One region of the Peribacillus sp. P4_B1 genome, then DNA from elsewhere that is predicted to be linked to it. Evidence: a T-box and tRNA genes for the amino acid it is inferred to sense, from the RefSeq annotation. Region 1 holds a T-box; the other holds one or more tRNA genes.

What was found. A T-box is a leader RNA that pairs with one kind of tRNA and senses whether it is charged. The one in region 1 lies ahead of argS (arginine--tRNA ligase), so its partner is inferred to be a tRNA-Arg.
Region 2: it has a tRNA-Arg gene. The T-box ahead of argS (arginine--tRNA ligase) is inferred to sense a tRNA for this amino acid. The anticodon was not compared.

The regions. Positions count from the first base shown of each region.
Region 1 is NZ_JBFUHM010000044.1:26,515-35,869, reverse strand. It holds partial or broken gene AC1DVK_RS20665 (NAD(P)/FAD-dependent oxidoreductase) at 1-245, shown strand, start outside; gene AC1DVK_RS20660 (hypothetical protein) at 250-393, opposite strand; gene AC1DVK_RS20655 (hypothetical protein) at 527-790, opposite strand; partial or broken gene AC1DVK_RS20650 (CotH kinase family protein) at 938-2,017, shown strand; gene AC1DVK_RS20645 (SET domain-containing protein) at 2,081-2,458, shown strand; gene argS (arginine--tRNA ligase) at 2,568-4,247, opposite strand; T-box leader at 4,282-4,500, opposite strand; gene AC1DVK_RS20635 (response regulator) at 4,598-5,143, opposite strand; gene desA (Delta(5) desaturase DesA) at 5,236-6,267, opposite strand; gene AC1DVK_RS20625 (hypothetical protein) at 6,649-7,059, shown strand; gene AC1DVK_RS20620 (LysM peptidoglycan-binding domain-containing protein) at 7,303-8,712, shown strand; gene AC1DVK_RS20615 (DMT family transporter) at 8,744-9,355, opposite strand, start outside.
Region 2 is NZ_JBFUHM010000002.1:95,226-102,850, reverse strand. It holds tRNA gene AC1DVK_RS01980 (tRNA-Arg) at 218-291, opposite strand; gene AC1DVK_RS01975 (hypothetical protein) at 866-1,153, opposite strand; tRNA gene AC1DVK_RS01970 (tRNA-Arg) at 1,286-1,359, opposite strand; gene AC1DVK_RS01965 (metallophosphoesterase family protein) at 1,533-2,045, opposite strand; gene AC1DVK_RS01960 (XTP/dITP diphosphatase) at 2,048-2,659, opposite strand; gene AC1DVK_RS01955 (hypothetical protein) at 2,628-2,831, opposite strand; gene AC1DVK_RS01950 (GerMN domain-containing protein) at 3,642-4,721, opposite strand; gene racE (glutamate racemase) at 4,960-5,763, opposite strand; gene AC1DVK_RS01940 (MarR family winged helix-turn-helix transcriptional regulator) at 5,774-6,217, opposite strand; gene AC1DVK_RS01935 (helix-turn-helix domain-containing protein) at 6,441-6,665, opposite strand; gene AC1DVK_RS01930 (acyl-CoA thioesterase) at 6,788-7,252, opposite strand; gene AC1DVK_RS01925 (hypothetical protein) at 7,405-7,545, shown strand; gene sdhB (succinate dehydrogenase iron-sulfur subunit) at 7,604-7,625, opposite strand, start outside.

The DNA of each region.
Region 1 (9,355 bases):
AAAATGCTTGGCAAATGGGTGAGCTTGTTGGATACAACCTATATGCAGCCTTTGAAGGCAAGAAACTTGAAGAATTTTCACCTGTAAACTCAGGTACACTTGCGAGCCTTGGCCGTAAAGATGCAGTGGCAACCGTTGGGGCCAATAACACTTCCCTTAAAGGTCTGCCGGCTACATTGATGAAAGAAGCAAGTAATATTCGCTATCTATCACACATCAAAGCCCTATTCAGCCTCGCTTATTAATTTATTATAGCCGTGACGTGACATCCAGTTCATTGTATTCCGCGGTAAATGCCCTTTCTTCCCGGTCATCGGGATTAAAGGGCATTTTTTTCATGAATTTATTATAATGCCTGATCATGATGCAATGATTGACGAAAGATGTTAACAATGGACGGTACTCCATTTTGTTGCTTATCCATTCTATAAATCCTGGGATTAGGCAACTCTCCTAAATCCTCTCCGTTAATTTTTATTAGCCCGTTTGTCGTTAACTAACGCTCAAGTAGGTACCATTGCGCATATCATAAAATTAACCTTATTAAAGGAGGGGTCTGTATGAAAGGGAAAAAAGGAAAAGCAGCTTCATCTGGCAGTTCATCTACCGGTAGCACTTCTACTGGTGGCACTTCTACTGGCAACAAGTCCACTGGCCATAAATCTACTGGGAAATAATCTACTGGCAACACAGCTACTGGTATCATAACTACTGGTATCACATCTACAACAACAACAGCTACTTCATTAAGGTCAAGTTCAAGTTCAAGCTCGTCGACTGGACGTGGCAAAAAAAGAAGAAGATAGATAGTTAAATATAAAATGCTTCAGCTTGATTAATCCCTGATTGATCAAGTGGAAGTATTTTATGATATTACGGCTTCATTAAGGTCAAGACTGTCCATAAAACATCTGATACAAGGAAGGAAGGTGAGTGTATGTCTTATCATATTCCATCTTATTTCTTAATGATAGAAGAAAAAAATCTAGAAGATTTACGTGCGGATATTTGGAGCGATGACCCTATTCCCGCCAATTTGAAAGTAGAAAACGACAATTATGTTATCGATATTGCCTATCGGGGCTCTTATACCCGCAAATTCCGGAAAAGATCCTATTGGATTGATTTCATCGAGCCAGAACAATTCTTTGGCGCCCACAAAATCCATCTCAATGCCGAATACAGAGATCCTTCCCTCATTCGCAATAAACTCTCACTCGATTTCTTTCAAGACCTTGGTGTCCTTTCCCCTCATAGCCAACACATCAACCTATTCCGAAATGGCACGTTTAAAGGTGTGTATTTACAATTGGATTCCGTCGATGGGTTTTTTTTAGAAAAAAGAGGACTTCCTGCCGGCCCGATTTATTATGCTGTCAACAATAATGCCAACTTTTCATTGGAAAGGGATGGGAAAATAAAAGACTCCCTTACGTCAGGCTATAAGCAAGCCTTTGGCAAACCCGCCGATGATGAATATCTAATCGAATTCATCAAAAAAGTAAACACAACCCCACTTGCAAAGTTTCCTGAAGTAGTCTCGCAGCATCTTGATATCCATAAATACTTACGCTGGCTGGTTGGAGCCGTTTGCACCATGAATAACGACGGTTTCACTCATAACTATGCACTATACCGCAATAGTAAAACGAAGTTATTTGAAATCATTCCTTGGGATTACGATGCCACTTGGGGACGCAAAGTCAGTGGAGGGATCATGGAGCACACATATGTCCCTATCGGAGGGAAAAAGTCAAACCACCTTATTCATCTGCTCTTGCAGGTTCCGGAATACAGTAAGTTCTACAAAGACCTCTTGGTTGAAACATTAGAAACCACATTTACTGTGAAGCATATGGAAAATAAAGTATTACCACTGCACCAGGGCATTCGCCCCCACATCCTTCTTGATCCATATAAAAAGAATAAGTTTGATCTATTCGACAAGGAACCGGAATTCATCTTCGAATTCATTCGCAAACGCAGTGATTACTTAAATAAGCACCTTGGTAGCCTAGATGAAAAAAATGCCACGACACAACTGATAGCCAAACAGAACCGAAAAAGGGGAGTTGCTTCCGTGTCACCAATCTGCATTAAAAATACGGGGAAGTATGGCAGGGGAGTATATGCTACAAGGGATATTCAAAAAGATGAACTCATTGAGGTATCACCTGTCATCATTTCACCCAAACATGAATGGAAATATTTAAAGAAAACCGCACTCTTTCATCACTGTTTCTATTGGGGAGATGATGATGAAACTGTCATTGCCTTAGGAAATGGTTCACTATTCAATCATTCATACACTCCAAATGCGACATTCGATAATAATTTAGAAGATTTAACGATAGACTTTTATGCACATAAAGATATAAAGGCTGGCGAGGAAATCACGATCAATTACAATGGTGAACCTGATGATAAATCCCCGTTATGGTTTGATGTAATCGAGTAGGCGCTTTTTGCTACCATTTTATTTTGAAAGAATCCATTTTGAAGGAAAATTGATCAAAATGGATTCTTTTTTATTCAGTTTTCTTCGCTAATGCAAGGACTTTTTAACTTTACATTTTTTTCGGCGCTGAAATTCCCAATAAACTTAGCGCATCCTTTAATGCAACCGCCACGGAAAAAGCGAATGAGAGCTTCATTTGTTTCCATTCATCTTCAACTAAGATTTTCGTATGTGCATAATACTTATTGAATGCACGCGATAAATGCAAGCTGAATTTCGCGATTTGTGATGGATCGGCTTGTTCAAATGATTTTTGGACAATGATCGGGTATTGCTCCAACATCTGGATGACCGGCCACGCATGTTCTCCTAAAGCTTCAAAAGTGATGGCCTGCTCTTTAAATTCACCTTTTTCAAGCAATGAGGAAATTCGCGCAAAAGTGTACTGTACATATGGACCCGTTTCTCCCTCAAAATTCATCATTTGCTCTAATGAAAAGTCAATATCATTCATCCGATTATTTTTTAAATCATTAAAGATTACCGCTCCGACACCGACCTGTCTTGCAACCAGTTCTTTCTGTTCAAGCGCTTGATTTTTTTCTTCAATATTGCGCTTCGCCGTTTCGATTGCCTCTGCCAAAACATCCGCAAGCAGCACGACTTTCCCTTTACGTGTCGACATTTTCTTACCGTCTTTTAACATCATGCCAAATGCTACGTGCTGTAAGTCATTTGACCAATCGTATCCCATTTTTTCAATGACGTTAAAAAGCTGCTTAAAGTGCAGGGATTGTTCATTTCCTACAACATAAAAGGTTTTCTTCGCCCCGTACTGTTTTTTACGATAAATGGCTGCAGCCAAATCACGCGTCGCATAAAGTGTCGCCCCATCGGTTTTCGTAATCAAACAAGGTGGCATATCTTCCAATTGCACGACATAGGCACCTTCGGATAGGGTAAGTAAACCTTTTTCTTTTAGTTCCCCGACAACCGCATCCATTTTGTCATTGTAAAACGCTTCTCCGGCATAGGAATCAAAACGGATGCCCAATAAATCATAAATCGTCTCAAATTCTTTTAAAGACGCATCCCTGAACCATTTCCATAATGCCAGTGCTTCCTCGTCCCCATCTTCAAGCGACTTGAAGCTTGCGCGTGCTTGTTCATTCAACGATTCATCCGTTTCAGCTATTTCATGGAACTTCACATAGATTTTCAATAATTCCTGAATCGGCGACGCTTCGATTGCCTCTTTATCGCCCCACAGCTTATACGCGACGATCAACTTGCCGAATTGAGTGCCCCAATCGCCTAAATGATTAATACGCACCGCAGTGTAGCCATTTTTTTCGGCAATGTTAGCCAGTGCATTCCCTATGACCGTTGAGCGTAAGTGCCCCATGGAAAAAGGCTTGGCAATATTCGGGGATGAGTAATCAATCACGACATTTTCCTGTACAGGCGGCAGTGAACCATACTGATCCTTTTCCCTTAATATCGTTTGCAACACGTTTTCCGTCACAATCTGTTGATTGACGAAGATATTCAGATAACCGCCCACAACGTTCACTTCTTGGATCAACTCACTGTTTAATTGCTGGGCTATTTCAGACGCAATCACCTGAGGCGATTTTTTGAATTTTTTTGCAAGAGTAAAGCACGGAAAGGCGACATCACCTAACTCCATCAATTTAGGCTTTTCCATTAATTTTTCTATTTCACTTGCTGGCATTTCATTGTTCAAAGCAGTTGAAATCAATTCTGCAATTGGTTTATTCATCGACATTTTCCCTCCTAAACAAAAAAGCCCCCGCCTCTAAATAAGAGACGAGAGCATAGTTTCCCGTGGTACCACTCTAGTTGCCACAAATTGTGACCACTTTCCATTGTTAACGAGGTGACTCCCCGATGTTCTCTACTGGACGTTTCAAGAAATTTCTCCAAAGTGCGTTTCATTCATCCGTCCTGCATTAGGCTCACACCATCCCTAACTCGCTTTCCATTTCAAAATGAACTACTCTCTTTATCACAGAATTTTCAATATTATGATTTAATCCATCGTACACAATTTTAAAAAACGTGTCAACACAGGATTTCTGATCTAACCCTGTCATAAAGTCTCTATCCGAAATCCATCTAGCCAGCCGGTAACTTCATTTTATCCTTGATAGTCGAAAAATATTTCCTTACGGTCCCAATTGTGTTGCTTTGCTGATTGGAGGGGTCAAGTGTGGTTTGACCATCGGCTAACAGGCCTAACACACCCATTTCCTGGTCATTATTGTTGGAAGACTCATCCATAAGTTCAGGGGAGTATATTCGCTTGCCATCCAATACGCTGCGAATCGAGCAGGCTAACTCTTCACTCGGGCTATCCTTCAATAAATAACCACTTACATTTGCTTTTAAAGCAAGTTGAAAATAACCAGTCCTTCGAAATGTCGTTAAAATAATCACTTTGCATTCAAATGACTTTAAAGCTTCAGCTGCCTCAAGCCCGCTCTTTACAGGCATCTCCATATCCATGATACAAACATCCGGCTTTAATTGGTGCACAAGAGTAATCGCTTCTTCTCCATTACTGGCTTGCCCGGCAATTTCTATATCTTCTTCAAGATTGAGTAGAGAACTAATTGCCTCTAACAGCATTTGCTGATTCTCTGCAATGACAATTCGGATCATTTTAAGTTCTCTCCTTTATTGAGTCGTTATATAAAGCAAAGACTCCCCAAAATCCAAGGATTATTAAGGGAGTCTGGAATGATTCATGAACGTTACAATTCAGATTTCGCTTGAACGGAAACACTTTTTTTCGTTAAATATTTTATGTCTTTAAAGCCAACAAAATTCTTGTTTTTCTCATCCCACAAGCGGAAACGGAGCGACTGTAAGCTTGTAGCCAGAGTAATCGTTGGTACGTTCTTTAAAGGCTCTGTATTATTATGTGCATTTTCCAGTTTATAGTTAGGTACCCTAGGACTTAAATGGTGAACATGATGGTAACCGATATTACCAGTAAGGAACTGCATCAGTTTTGGTAGCTTATAAAAAGAACTTCCTTCCACTGCTGCTAATACATATTCCCACTCCTCATTTTCTTCAAAATAAGAGTCCTCAAATGTGTGCTGGACGTAAAACAGCCAAATGCCCACTGAACCTGATATAAAGAAAATGGAACCTTGTACTAAAAGAAATGACTGCCAGCCTACTGCAAGGCAAAGCAATGCCACTAAACCAACGATTAATACATTCGTCAAATAGGTGTTCATTTTTTCCTTCTTTCTAGCACCTTTTCGGTTAAATCTATTTTTAAGAAGGAAAACATAAATCGGACCTATCCCAAACATTACCAATGGATTGCGATAAAAACGATAGGCAAAACGAATTCTAAGCGGCGCAGCCAAATATTCATCCACCGTAAGGGTCCAAATATCCCCTGTACCCCGCTTATCTAAATTGCCACTTGTTGCGTGATGCACAGAATGCTCATGCCCCCATTGATCAAAAGGGAATACAGTCAAAACACCCATGACTGTCCCGACTATTCTATTCGCACGGCGGCTTTTAAAAAATGAATGATGCGTACAATCATGAAAGATTATGAAAATTCTTGTCAAGAAGCCAGCAGCCAACACAGCTGGAATTAAAGTTAACCAATAAGAAACCGAAAGACTTATATATGCTAGGTACCATAAAATAATGAACGGCCCTAACGTATTGATGATCTGCCATATACTTTCTTTTGTCGTTGATTGTTCAAAAGGAGCAATTTGTTTTCTCAAGTTTTTAGTATTTTGTATGGTCATTAATCAATTGCACTTCCCTTTATTTGTCGTTATTTCTTATTATAAATAAATCAGCCTGATTTTATTAGTACCAGGTGTCATGACTAGAAGATGACAAATGTCATGTACAAGATATTTTCAACGGAAAACCCTACCAAATAAAATGGAAAATAACCAAAACTGGCTAACCTTGTTCCTACGAATAGGACGGTATAATTCCAACAAATTAATCTCCATTTGGAAGAATTCTTTTCTTATCATAGAAAGCTTAAAAACGACAAACGTATAATAAACTGTCGTAAATCTCGAGGGATTTTAGAGAGATGTTAATTATCAAAGCCACTTATGATAGGCTTAGACTATGAGGATTTACCAGTTGAAAAACTGTAAAGGGGAATTAGTTTGGATAAGGAAATGGAGAAAACAATTGTAAAATCATTTTTCACCAAAAGGCTCCAAGATAGAATTCTGTTCGAATTGTCTTCAGCCAAGAAACGCAAGGATGCCTTAAGTCGCCTTTGTCATTCTTACAGAACAACTCTTGGTGAAGAATACATCATTGAGATTCCGAAACCGAATTCAGATCCAGCAGATATAGCTAAGTTACTAAAACAGAATGGTGCTGATTGTTATGTAATATCCTGGGATGAAGATATTGATGGTAAGGAGCTCCCCTTATTAACCGCCTTAGAAAAAGCTGTTGGAATGGGGATGCCCTCAATCATATCCTGCATACCAAATAAACTCGCTTATTTTGAAGCTGAACAAGAAGCCCTTCCATCTCCAAGATTTTTACTAAAAAGAAAACAATGAATAATTGCATACACAAATATTCCTGTTTAGATGATTCCCTATTTTCTAGACTTTTCCACAATGTACCTCTATTTTATTGCTATTCTCCATAGTAAACTAGTAAAGTTAAATTTTACAAAGGGGAATAAAATAATCGTGAAAAAATTCTTTGGATGTTTTATTATGTTAAGCCTTCTTTGTATGTGTCTCTTTCCAACCAGTGGTAGTTCATCAAGTAAAACCCAATACATAGGTTCTGTTAAAGTGGACAATACAAAAGTTTTTAGTTCTCCTAAATTAGGTTCTACTTTATTAAAGACCTTAAAAAAGGGCGAGGAGTTTCCCGTCATTTCCTCTGCCGTTGGGGATTCCGCGGGCCCTATTATTCATAAAGTAAAGACTGGAAACACATTATGGAAAGTAGCAAATCAATATGGAGTTTCAGTAAGTGAGCTGCAAAAAGAAAACAAATTAACTTCTTCCGAAATCACTGTTGGCCAAAGCCTGAAGATTCCCCAGAAATATAAGATCCATAAGGTAGTATCAGGAGATACATTGTGGAAGATCTCTTCTAAATATAAGGTAACCACCAGTGATTTGACGAAATTAAATAACTTACATGCAGATACAATTAATGTTGGCCAAAAATTGAAGATTCCTGATTATTACTACCAGGTTCAATTGCTTGATGGTAAAAAGGGATGGATAAAGACATCCCAACTTCAAAAAAAGGCGCAAAAACCTGTCGTCATGGGCTGGACGCATAATGAATCGAAAGAAAACTACACCCAACAAATTAAACAACCTAATTTAAATGTAGTTTCTCCTCGTTCCTATACGCTGACGGATTCCGGTAATTTCGTTTCCGTTTCTGCGGATGCAAAGTTCGTCCAAAACGCCCATAAGCAAGGAAAGCAAGTTTGGCAGCTTATCGGAAATCAATTTGACCCTGTTTTAACCGGTTCTGTACTAGGCAATACAAAAAAACGCCAGAAATTAGTTTCAGCTTTACGTGATTCACTTGTTAAAACTAAAAGCGATGGAATAAATGTAGATTTTGAAAACATCGATCCAAAAAACAAGAAGGACTTTGTACTTTTCATAGGCGAACTGAAAAAGGCACTAAAACCGCATGGAATTAAAGTATCTGTGGATGTCACCCGAGAAAATGAAGACCCTTTTTGGTCAAAAAGTCTGGATAGGAAAGCTCTTGGCAAAATAGCAGACTACATAATCATAATGGGTTATGACGAGCATTGGGGAGGGAGCCCAGTAGCCGGGTCCGTTTCCTCGTTACCTTGGATCAAAGAAGGAACTAAGCTTTTAATGAAAGAAGTACCTGCCCATAAGATCATATTGGCTGTACCATTTTATACGAGAGAATGGGTAACCGATTTATCGACCAAAAAAGTGAAAAGCCATGACCTTACCATGGCTGAAGTCAACAAAATCATTTCATCTCATAAACTTAAAAAGGTATGGGATAAAAAGACTCAACAAAATTACGTGGAGTATACTTCCAAAGGGGAAAAGCATCAAATATGGATAGAAGATAAAAAATCGATGAAGCTCCGTATTGACCTGGTAAAACAAAATCACCTATGCGGTGTATCTGCTTGGTACCTTGGATCAGAAACCCCTGACATTTGGGATGTATATCATTTTAATCAATAGATTGACAGAAAAACCATAAAGAAAAAAGGCCTCACATTGTGTGCGGCCTTTTTTGCATGACATCCTTTTCAGTCAGTCTTGTCGTCTTAAGTGAATAGAGCACCCCAATAAATATCAAGGAAATACCCAAGATTTGAATCCTGTCCGGTTGAAATCCTGAAAACAGAATATCCAAAAGGATGGCCACTGCCGGATCGACAAAAATCATGAAAGATACTACATTTGTAGGCAAATGGCGGATACTATTAAAAAACAGAAGATACACGACGCCTGTATGGATGATGCCGGTAAGTACAGTATAAAACCATTCGGAAGATTTTAGCGTTGTGTAGACTGAAAAATCGACAAAAGGAATCAGTAATAGAAATCCAATGAACATTTGCAGAAAAGTGGTCGCGTATACACTTGTCTTTGAAATGCTCTTTCCTAAAAGCAGGGTTGCCGCATAGAAAAATGCAGCAATGACCCCATAAATAATCCCTTCCCATTCAGGGGTTGATGATCGAAATCCATCTGTTCCCATAATGAATAATGTGCCAATGAAGCAAAGTGAAATGGCCAGGATGGAAAATAAACTCATTTTCTCCCTGAAGATGAAGCTCCCGATAATGAGTACAATGATCGGCGCTAAATGATAAAGCGA
Region 2 (7,625 bases), on a different contig from region 1:
TCTCCTTATTCATAACAAGTTCGACATAAAAGATCATCCACCTGCGATAAATACGAAATAAAAAACTTCTTTTCTGCATACAACCAATATTAATTCAATGGATGCAAAAGGAAATGCATTCTTTCTACGTTCATTCCATATTCCCTCGTTAACTTAAAACAGCTCAGAAAAAGTAAAAAAGCCAAAACCTTAAAAGGTTTTGACTTTTTTCTGTTAGTGTCCCAGGAGAGATTCGAACTCCCGACCGACGCCTTAGAAGGGCGTTGCTCTATCCAGCTGAGCTACTGAGACGTATCGCTGTTTTTCTTCAGTTCAGTACAAAACGGTCACTTTTCGAACTTAGACCGTAATCGTGATTTTTATTATAACTTAGTATAATACTCATTGCAATACTAGTAATATAATATTTTGAGGTGGGTTAGAATTACGACTAACAAATACTCAAACCATTTGGCAAGCATTCCTATGAAACACCTATATAGGCTCAATGACATCATCGTTAGCCTGGCTAGTATATTACATCATTCAAGTATTAATCCAATACAATGACACTCGCACCCCTACTTTAGAAACAACTTTCTCTATTGATACAATAAAAAAACATCCACTATTTAAATGGATGCCTTCTTGCAATTATTTAACTTGTTCTGTAGCAATTCTTTTAAAATTTCATTCGCATTTTCTTCACTCTGGTCATTTGTTCCAAGTTCTCCTTGGAAAGCTTTAGACAAAAAAGATTGTTCAAGAAGTTCTAACTTCGATGCTATCTTAACAAATCCACCGCACGGGACAAAAAGAACGTGTCTCTCGTGATGACTTAACATTTGAGCCATCAAATCAACAGTTAAATTTCACCAACTACCATTTATTTCAAGAATGACGAACTTTGGCTTTTAAGAACTGTTGATACTTCACAAAAGTGTTTGTATACTGACTGACACATTACATAATCACTTATAGTACGGCTTCTATTACCACTCACCTTCATTTGCCTTGTAATAACGTCTAGAGCGTTTGAAATCAAGATGGAGTCACTTAGAATAGCAGGCTGTTCAGTCCTAGCTTTTGAAGCGGCAGAATTGGAAACGGGTAATTCCTCTAATAACCCTCTTACGTCTACTTTAACATCTAATAATCCTTTTCTTTTGGTCATACGAAAAAACCTCCTATATCGTTAGTAATGTAAGTCGATATACGGTGTAATTTCTTACATGACCGTTATACTGACCGTTTCACTAAACGATATAGAAGGTTGTCGTAGCGGGCTTTATAACCGCTTTGTTAGTGTCCCAGGAGAGATTCGAACTCCCGACCGACGCCTTAGAAGGGCGTTGCTCTATCCAGCTGAGCTACTGAGACGTTTATGATATAAGTTGCGGTAAAACTTATGTATTACCTTAACTGTTCCCTTAGGACACTTCTTATTATAGTAGGATATAAAAAGAAAGTCAACGGTTTTTCATAAAAAGTTTTTTCTTTTTTTCATGAACCAGGAAGCGGGGAAAAACGCTTCCTGGTTATTATACATGAAGTCATCCCATTTGATAAACATTTCTTAGTTCCTCAACGATTTTTCCTTCAAGGTCATAATAGGTGATTGCAAGTTGGTTTGTTCCCATTTCCAAAATGGCGTAGGTTTTCTCTTTTCGTCCCCGCGGCTGGCGTATGCTTCCCGGGTTGATGAAGAGCTTGCCGTCAATCAATTCGGAACCTGCAGCGTGGGAATGACCAAAACAAATAATATCCGCTTCAGCCTCTTCACTTTTATACGCTAAATTCATCAAGGTCATATTTATGTTATAGAGGTGTCCATGCGTAATGAAAAAACGCTTGCCTGAGATGTTCTCCACAATATCATCCGGATATGCCGAATCATAGTCGCAATTCCCGCCAACGGCCAAAAACTCCGACATGTAAGGATCATTTCTTTCCAACTCTGAATCACCGCAATGGATCATGGCAGCAACTTCTTGTTTATGACGGTCGATTATCATGCTGATTTCATGAGTTAAGCCATGACTGTCACTCATTATTAGCACTTTCATCGTCACATTCCTTCTTCCCTTTTTAGAAATAGATCAAGCCTTTCATCTAGCGCCCTCAATGCGTGGGCACGGTGGCTGATTTGGTTTTTTTCCTCTTTTGTCAATTCGGCGTTTGTTTTGCCCTGCTCTTTAACAAAAAAGATTGGATCATAACCAAATCCATTCGTTCCTGAAGGCTGTTCGGTAATCAAGCCCTCCATCGTCCCCGATACAGTAATCGTTTCCTGGTAGGGCGACGCAAGTGCCAAGGCGCAATAAAATCTCGCCGTTCTTTCCTCTTCCGGCACGCCTTCCAGTTCCCTAAGGACTTTTTCCGTGTTCGCTTCATCACTCTTGGACTCTCCAGCATAGCGCGCAGAATATACGCCCGGACGGCCATCCAATGCATCTACAATCAATCCGGAATCATCCGCAATGACAAAGTGGCCTAGCCGATGGGCGATGGCCTCTGCTTTCAGGATCGCATTTTCTTCAAAAGTTGTACCTGTTTCCTCCACATCCGGTGCATCCGGTACATCAAGAAGCGTTTTGACTTCATACCCTTTAGCAGAGAACAAGCTTTCAAATTCCTTTGCTTTCCCTTTATTTTTCGTTGCAATGATTACTGACTTCATTTTTCATTTCACCCTTTTTGTATTTTTCGGCTATGGATTCAAGAGCTTTTCTAGCAAGGCTCTTTTTGAGCTTAGAAAGAAATAGCTGTAACTCGTTATATGTAAAAGCCGTTTTTTCTCCAGTTCCCTGCGATTGAATGAATTCACCGCTGCCTGTCATGATGAGATTCATATCACAAGGGCCGCTGAATCTTCCAGATAATTTCAGTCTACCACAACTCCCGCTTCTGCAATAACCCCGAAAATTGCAGAAGCCAGAAATTTTCAGCTGAAATACTGCCAGTTCTCCTGCAATTTTTAAAACAAGCAGCCAAAGCGACGAAGGCTTCTTTAATGGTACCTGTCCTAGTGCCGCCACCTGCGTGAATTACACAATCAATTTAGGTCGATCGAACACCGGGCGCTTTCGCATGACTGTTAAAAAAGAGAGATTTAAACAGAAGAAGATTAACCTGCATTTTCAAGCTTCAATTTCAATGTTAAAACTTAGATTCTGTCTAGAACTTCGGAATACCTTTAAAAAAATCATAAAGTTTCAGGAAGGAAGATCATTGAAGCTCTTTAGCACTCGGGGATGCAGCAGAGAATTAAGCACAAATCTGTTTAGCCCGGAAGTGTCCATTTTTCAAAAGAATTAGTCCGGCCATATAGAATTTGGAGGAAAATTTAATAGTCATAAGGAAATCTAACGTTGTAATTTTTCACTTATGTTAAAGATTCCCCCTAATGAATTACATTATTACAAGGTATTTTTTTCTTTTAAAATTTTATTTATGTAAAAACTTTTTAACGAAGAGAGAATGTTTGGTGGAAATACCTTTCAACCTAAACAATGGTTAATTGGATTTTTCTATGAACATTTAAGCAAGGGGCTAAGCATGCAAAAAGAATGTAACCATTAGACTATTGTTATTGGTGATAAAAAAGAATAAGAGGCAGCTGCTGGCTGCCTCCTTGTGCTATATCCATATAAGATCGTTCTTTAAAAGCTACCTGTGTTGACTTTCTCTGGACGGACCACTGGTTCAGATAGTTTCTTACCTTCCTCATTAAGAATATCGGCGCTGCCCTGCACTTGTACTTCAACGCTTTCAATTCCTTTCTGTTCAGTTAAAGAAAGGACCAAAGCATCAAGGACTTCTTGTGACACCTTTTTCTCTTTAAAACTTCCAAGGATATTTTCATTGAAGTTGAGGCTGACCTTACCTTCTGCCACTTTAGGTTTGTCAAGTAAAGCTACATCACTCATGAACCCCGTTTGCAAGTTAGAACCCGAAGGACTCTTCGTTAACTCTTGGACGGCAGCTGTTACATTATCAGACACCGTTTCGCTGATCCGGCGTGTTACCGGAACATAATAGGAGTACTCCTCGTCACCGCCTACATAATAAACGGTCAGTGCTTTGGAATTCGAAATGTCGACCACGTCACTCGTATCGATATTGATTCCTGAAGATCTTGAGATATTCTCATCTATCGGTGTGCCATTGACCGGCATTTCGGAAATATCTTCCCCATTTATTCTCATTTGGATTTTATCGACCGAGTCGAATTGCGTCAGGGTCCATGTAATGGCTTGAAGGATTTTAAGTTCATCCTCTTTTTGATAGTTTTTGAACTCCGGCGAAAAGTCCGCTACAGCCACTCCATCTTTAATGTTTACGCTTATTTGGGTATCGGCAGGAATGACCGCCCTGAACCCATTCGGAAGTTTATCCGTGACTGGACCGTTATCGACAAGGTAATCAAGCGCCTGTTTGGCGACGGCTTCCGATTTAGGAAGTTCCAATGTCTGTGGAACCACATACCCACTTTTATCAATTAAATATAACTCTGTCTTCACTGTTTTCGATTCAACAGCACCAGCGCCTTTTTCTCCATCTGTTGCAGGCTTTTCTTCATCATTCTTTTCTTTTAATGAAGATTCATCATCGACTAATGAAATATCCTTTGGTGGATCAATTTCCTTTTTCTCTTCACCGCCAAATAATCCGCATCCCGAAAGCCAAAAAGAAGATGCCAGAATGGTCACAGCCATTGTTACTTTTGATTTATTGGACATAAAATCACTCCTAGGACAGTTTGTACTCCTATTTATACGAGCCCTAAGGGAAAATAGACCAATTATTTTCCGCTCTGATAATCGAGCTAGGCAATTTGCCCGTACTGCTGCATGTTTGTAAGCCTTCAACGGGATTTCGGGCCTTCTGCCAGTGGATGAATCTGTTAATATACCTTATTTCCCATAATCACCATATCCATTGTCCGCTTCACGAAAAAAAGACTTCCAAATGGAAGCCTTATAGGTGATCAATTTTAATTGTTTCGATTGTATCGGTATGAATACCGAGCCAGCTCGATGCGATAGAACCAAACATATCTCTTGAACCGGTAGTATAAAAGCGATGAACCGGACGGAGCTTGCTTTTATTGATTAATTTATAATAATCCAAAATGACACTTGCCTCACGGGCCGTCTCTTCCCCAGAGGAAATGACTTGTACTCCATCCCCCATATAGGAAGAGATTACAGGCCCCAGCAGTGGATAATGGGTACAGCCAAGAATCAATGTGTCGATCTTCGTTTTCTTCAGCGGGTTCAAGGTTTGTGCCACGACCCTATTGACGATACCCCCTTGAAACTCCCCGCTTTCCACGATTGGGACAAATTTCGGGCATGCTAAACTATCTACTTTCACATCGGAATTGATGGAAGCAAGTGCGTCGTCATAAGCTTTGCTTTTTACCGTGCCTTCCGTACCAATAACGCCAATATGCAAGGAATCAGAAACTTTCAATGCCGCCCTTGCCCCAGGATGGATGACACCCAATACAGGAATCGGAAGTATTGCCCTGATTTCATCCAGTACAGCTGCAGTCGCCGTATTGCAAGCGATGATCAGCATTTTTATATCCTTCTTCATCAGGAACCTCGTCATTTGCCATGTGAAGGTTTGGACATCTTTTTTGGTCCTCGGCCCATAAGGGCATCTTGCTGTATCACCTAAGTAAATTATATTTTCATTTGGAAGCTGGCGCATGACTTCTTTAGCTACTGTCAAGCCGCCTACCCCTGAATCAATGATGCCTATCGGTTGTTTCAAAAAACTCGCCTCATTTTTCTTTCATTTCTTGATGTAGTTTTGCTAAAATCCCTCGGAGGGACACGATGTCAGATTCGTTGAAATTGACTAATACGCCACTCAAGTACTGCTGCCGTTTATTAATCACTTCTTCGATAATCCGTTCCCCTTCGTCAAGAAGGTGAATACGAACCACACGCCGGTCCTTTTCATCTTTGACACGCTTAACAAGCTGATGTTTCTCCATGCGGTCAATCAGATCCGTCGTTGTGCTGAAGGCGAGAAACATCTTCGTGGACAATTCGCCAATCGTCATGTCGCCTGCTTCAAAAAGCCATTGCAAAGCCAGGAATTGAGGAATGGTAATTTTATAATCATTGAGAATTTCCCGTCCCCTTTGCTTAATCCATGACGATACATAGCGCAATTCCCTCTCAATATCGGCTACATAAGCAACCTGCTTCTCTTCATCCATACACACAGCTCCCCACCACTTCATGAAACTTATCATACTACCATTTTGGATGAAAGTGAAATGATTTTCAAGATTGATTGTCCGGAATCCATAATGAAACCCCCTTCATAAAAATAAGCAGCATCCAAAGAAGTCAAAACAACCAAATTGTTTTGGCCTTCCTTATATGCTGCCAACTAGACGGGAGAGAAATATTTATAAGTCTTTATTAAGAGTCAACACATTAAAGCTTAAGTTCCCCCATACGAAGGAGTTCTATGACTGCCTGCGAACGTCCTTTAACTCCAAGCTTCTGCATCGCATTCGAAATATGGTTTCGAACTGTTTTTTCGCTAATAAACAATTCACCTGCGATTTCTTTTGTTGTTTTGTCTTGTACTAGTAACTCAAATACTTCTTTTTCTCTTTTGGTGAGTAGTGGCTTATGAGTGAATTCGTTCTCCTTCAAGTAATGTTACCCTCCTTGCCTTCACCAGCATAAAACCCGGAGTGGGTGTCTATTTAGTCAAGATATAGTATGTTGGCCGGGGCAAGGGAGTGACTCTTTTACTTGTCTAAATCGAAATATTTTTAGGTATGTTCAAGCTCTGTATGCAACAACGACCGCTTCATCTCTTCTGTCCAAGGTATCGGCTTTCCGGTGGCTTTGGAGACCTGGACAATCGTTCCCCTGCCCGTGAAACAAATTGAACCATCGTGTTTGCTTCCCATATAATGTATATCTACAGAAGATTTTCCGATATGGTCAGCTTTCACATGAATTGTCAATTGATCATTGAAAAACACCTGCTTCAGGTAATCACATTGTAGATCTGCAACAACCGGCATCTCACCACCTTCAGCCGAGGTCCAATCCTTCATAAAACCCATGCTCTGGAAATATTCAATCCGCGCTTCTTCAAAATAAGTAAAAGGAATCGTGTTATTCAAGTGCCTAAACATATCCGTTTCCGAAAAGCGAACCTTAATCTCATGTTTAAAGGAAAAATCATTGATCCACTCGGTTATATTATCGATATATGATATTCTGTTCAACTTGTGCACTCCCTTTCGAATATGAATGACTATTCACTCATTTTATAAGAAAACAACGATAATGAAAAGGGTTTTCTATTGAAAGCTGTTTAATTTGATTATTGCTCACGTCACTAATCATAACGAGCATCCTTTGCAGGAGGCCGATGTCAATGGGTGTGGCCGATTTCCTCCTCCAATTCTCCATTCACACTTTGATCTTAGCTTTTTTCAGAGCGCTTGCAAAGCTATCATCTTTTATGGATTTGGCTACCGGTCCCTATCGTTCAAGTATTGAATTCACCCAAATGTAAAAACAAAGAAAAAAAAGAACCCATATCAAAATAGATACAGGTTCTTTCATTTTCATTTTTAAACTTCGTCGCTTCCAAAG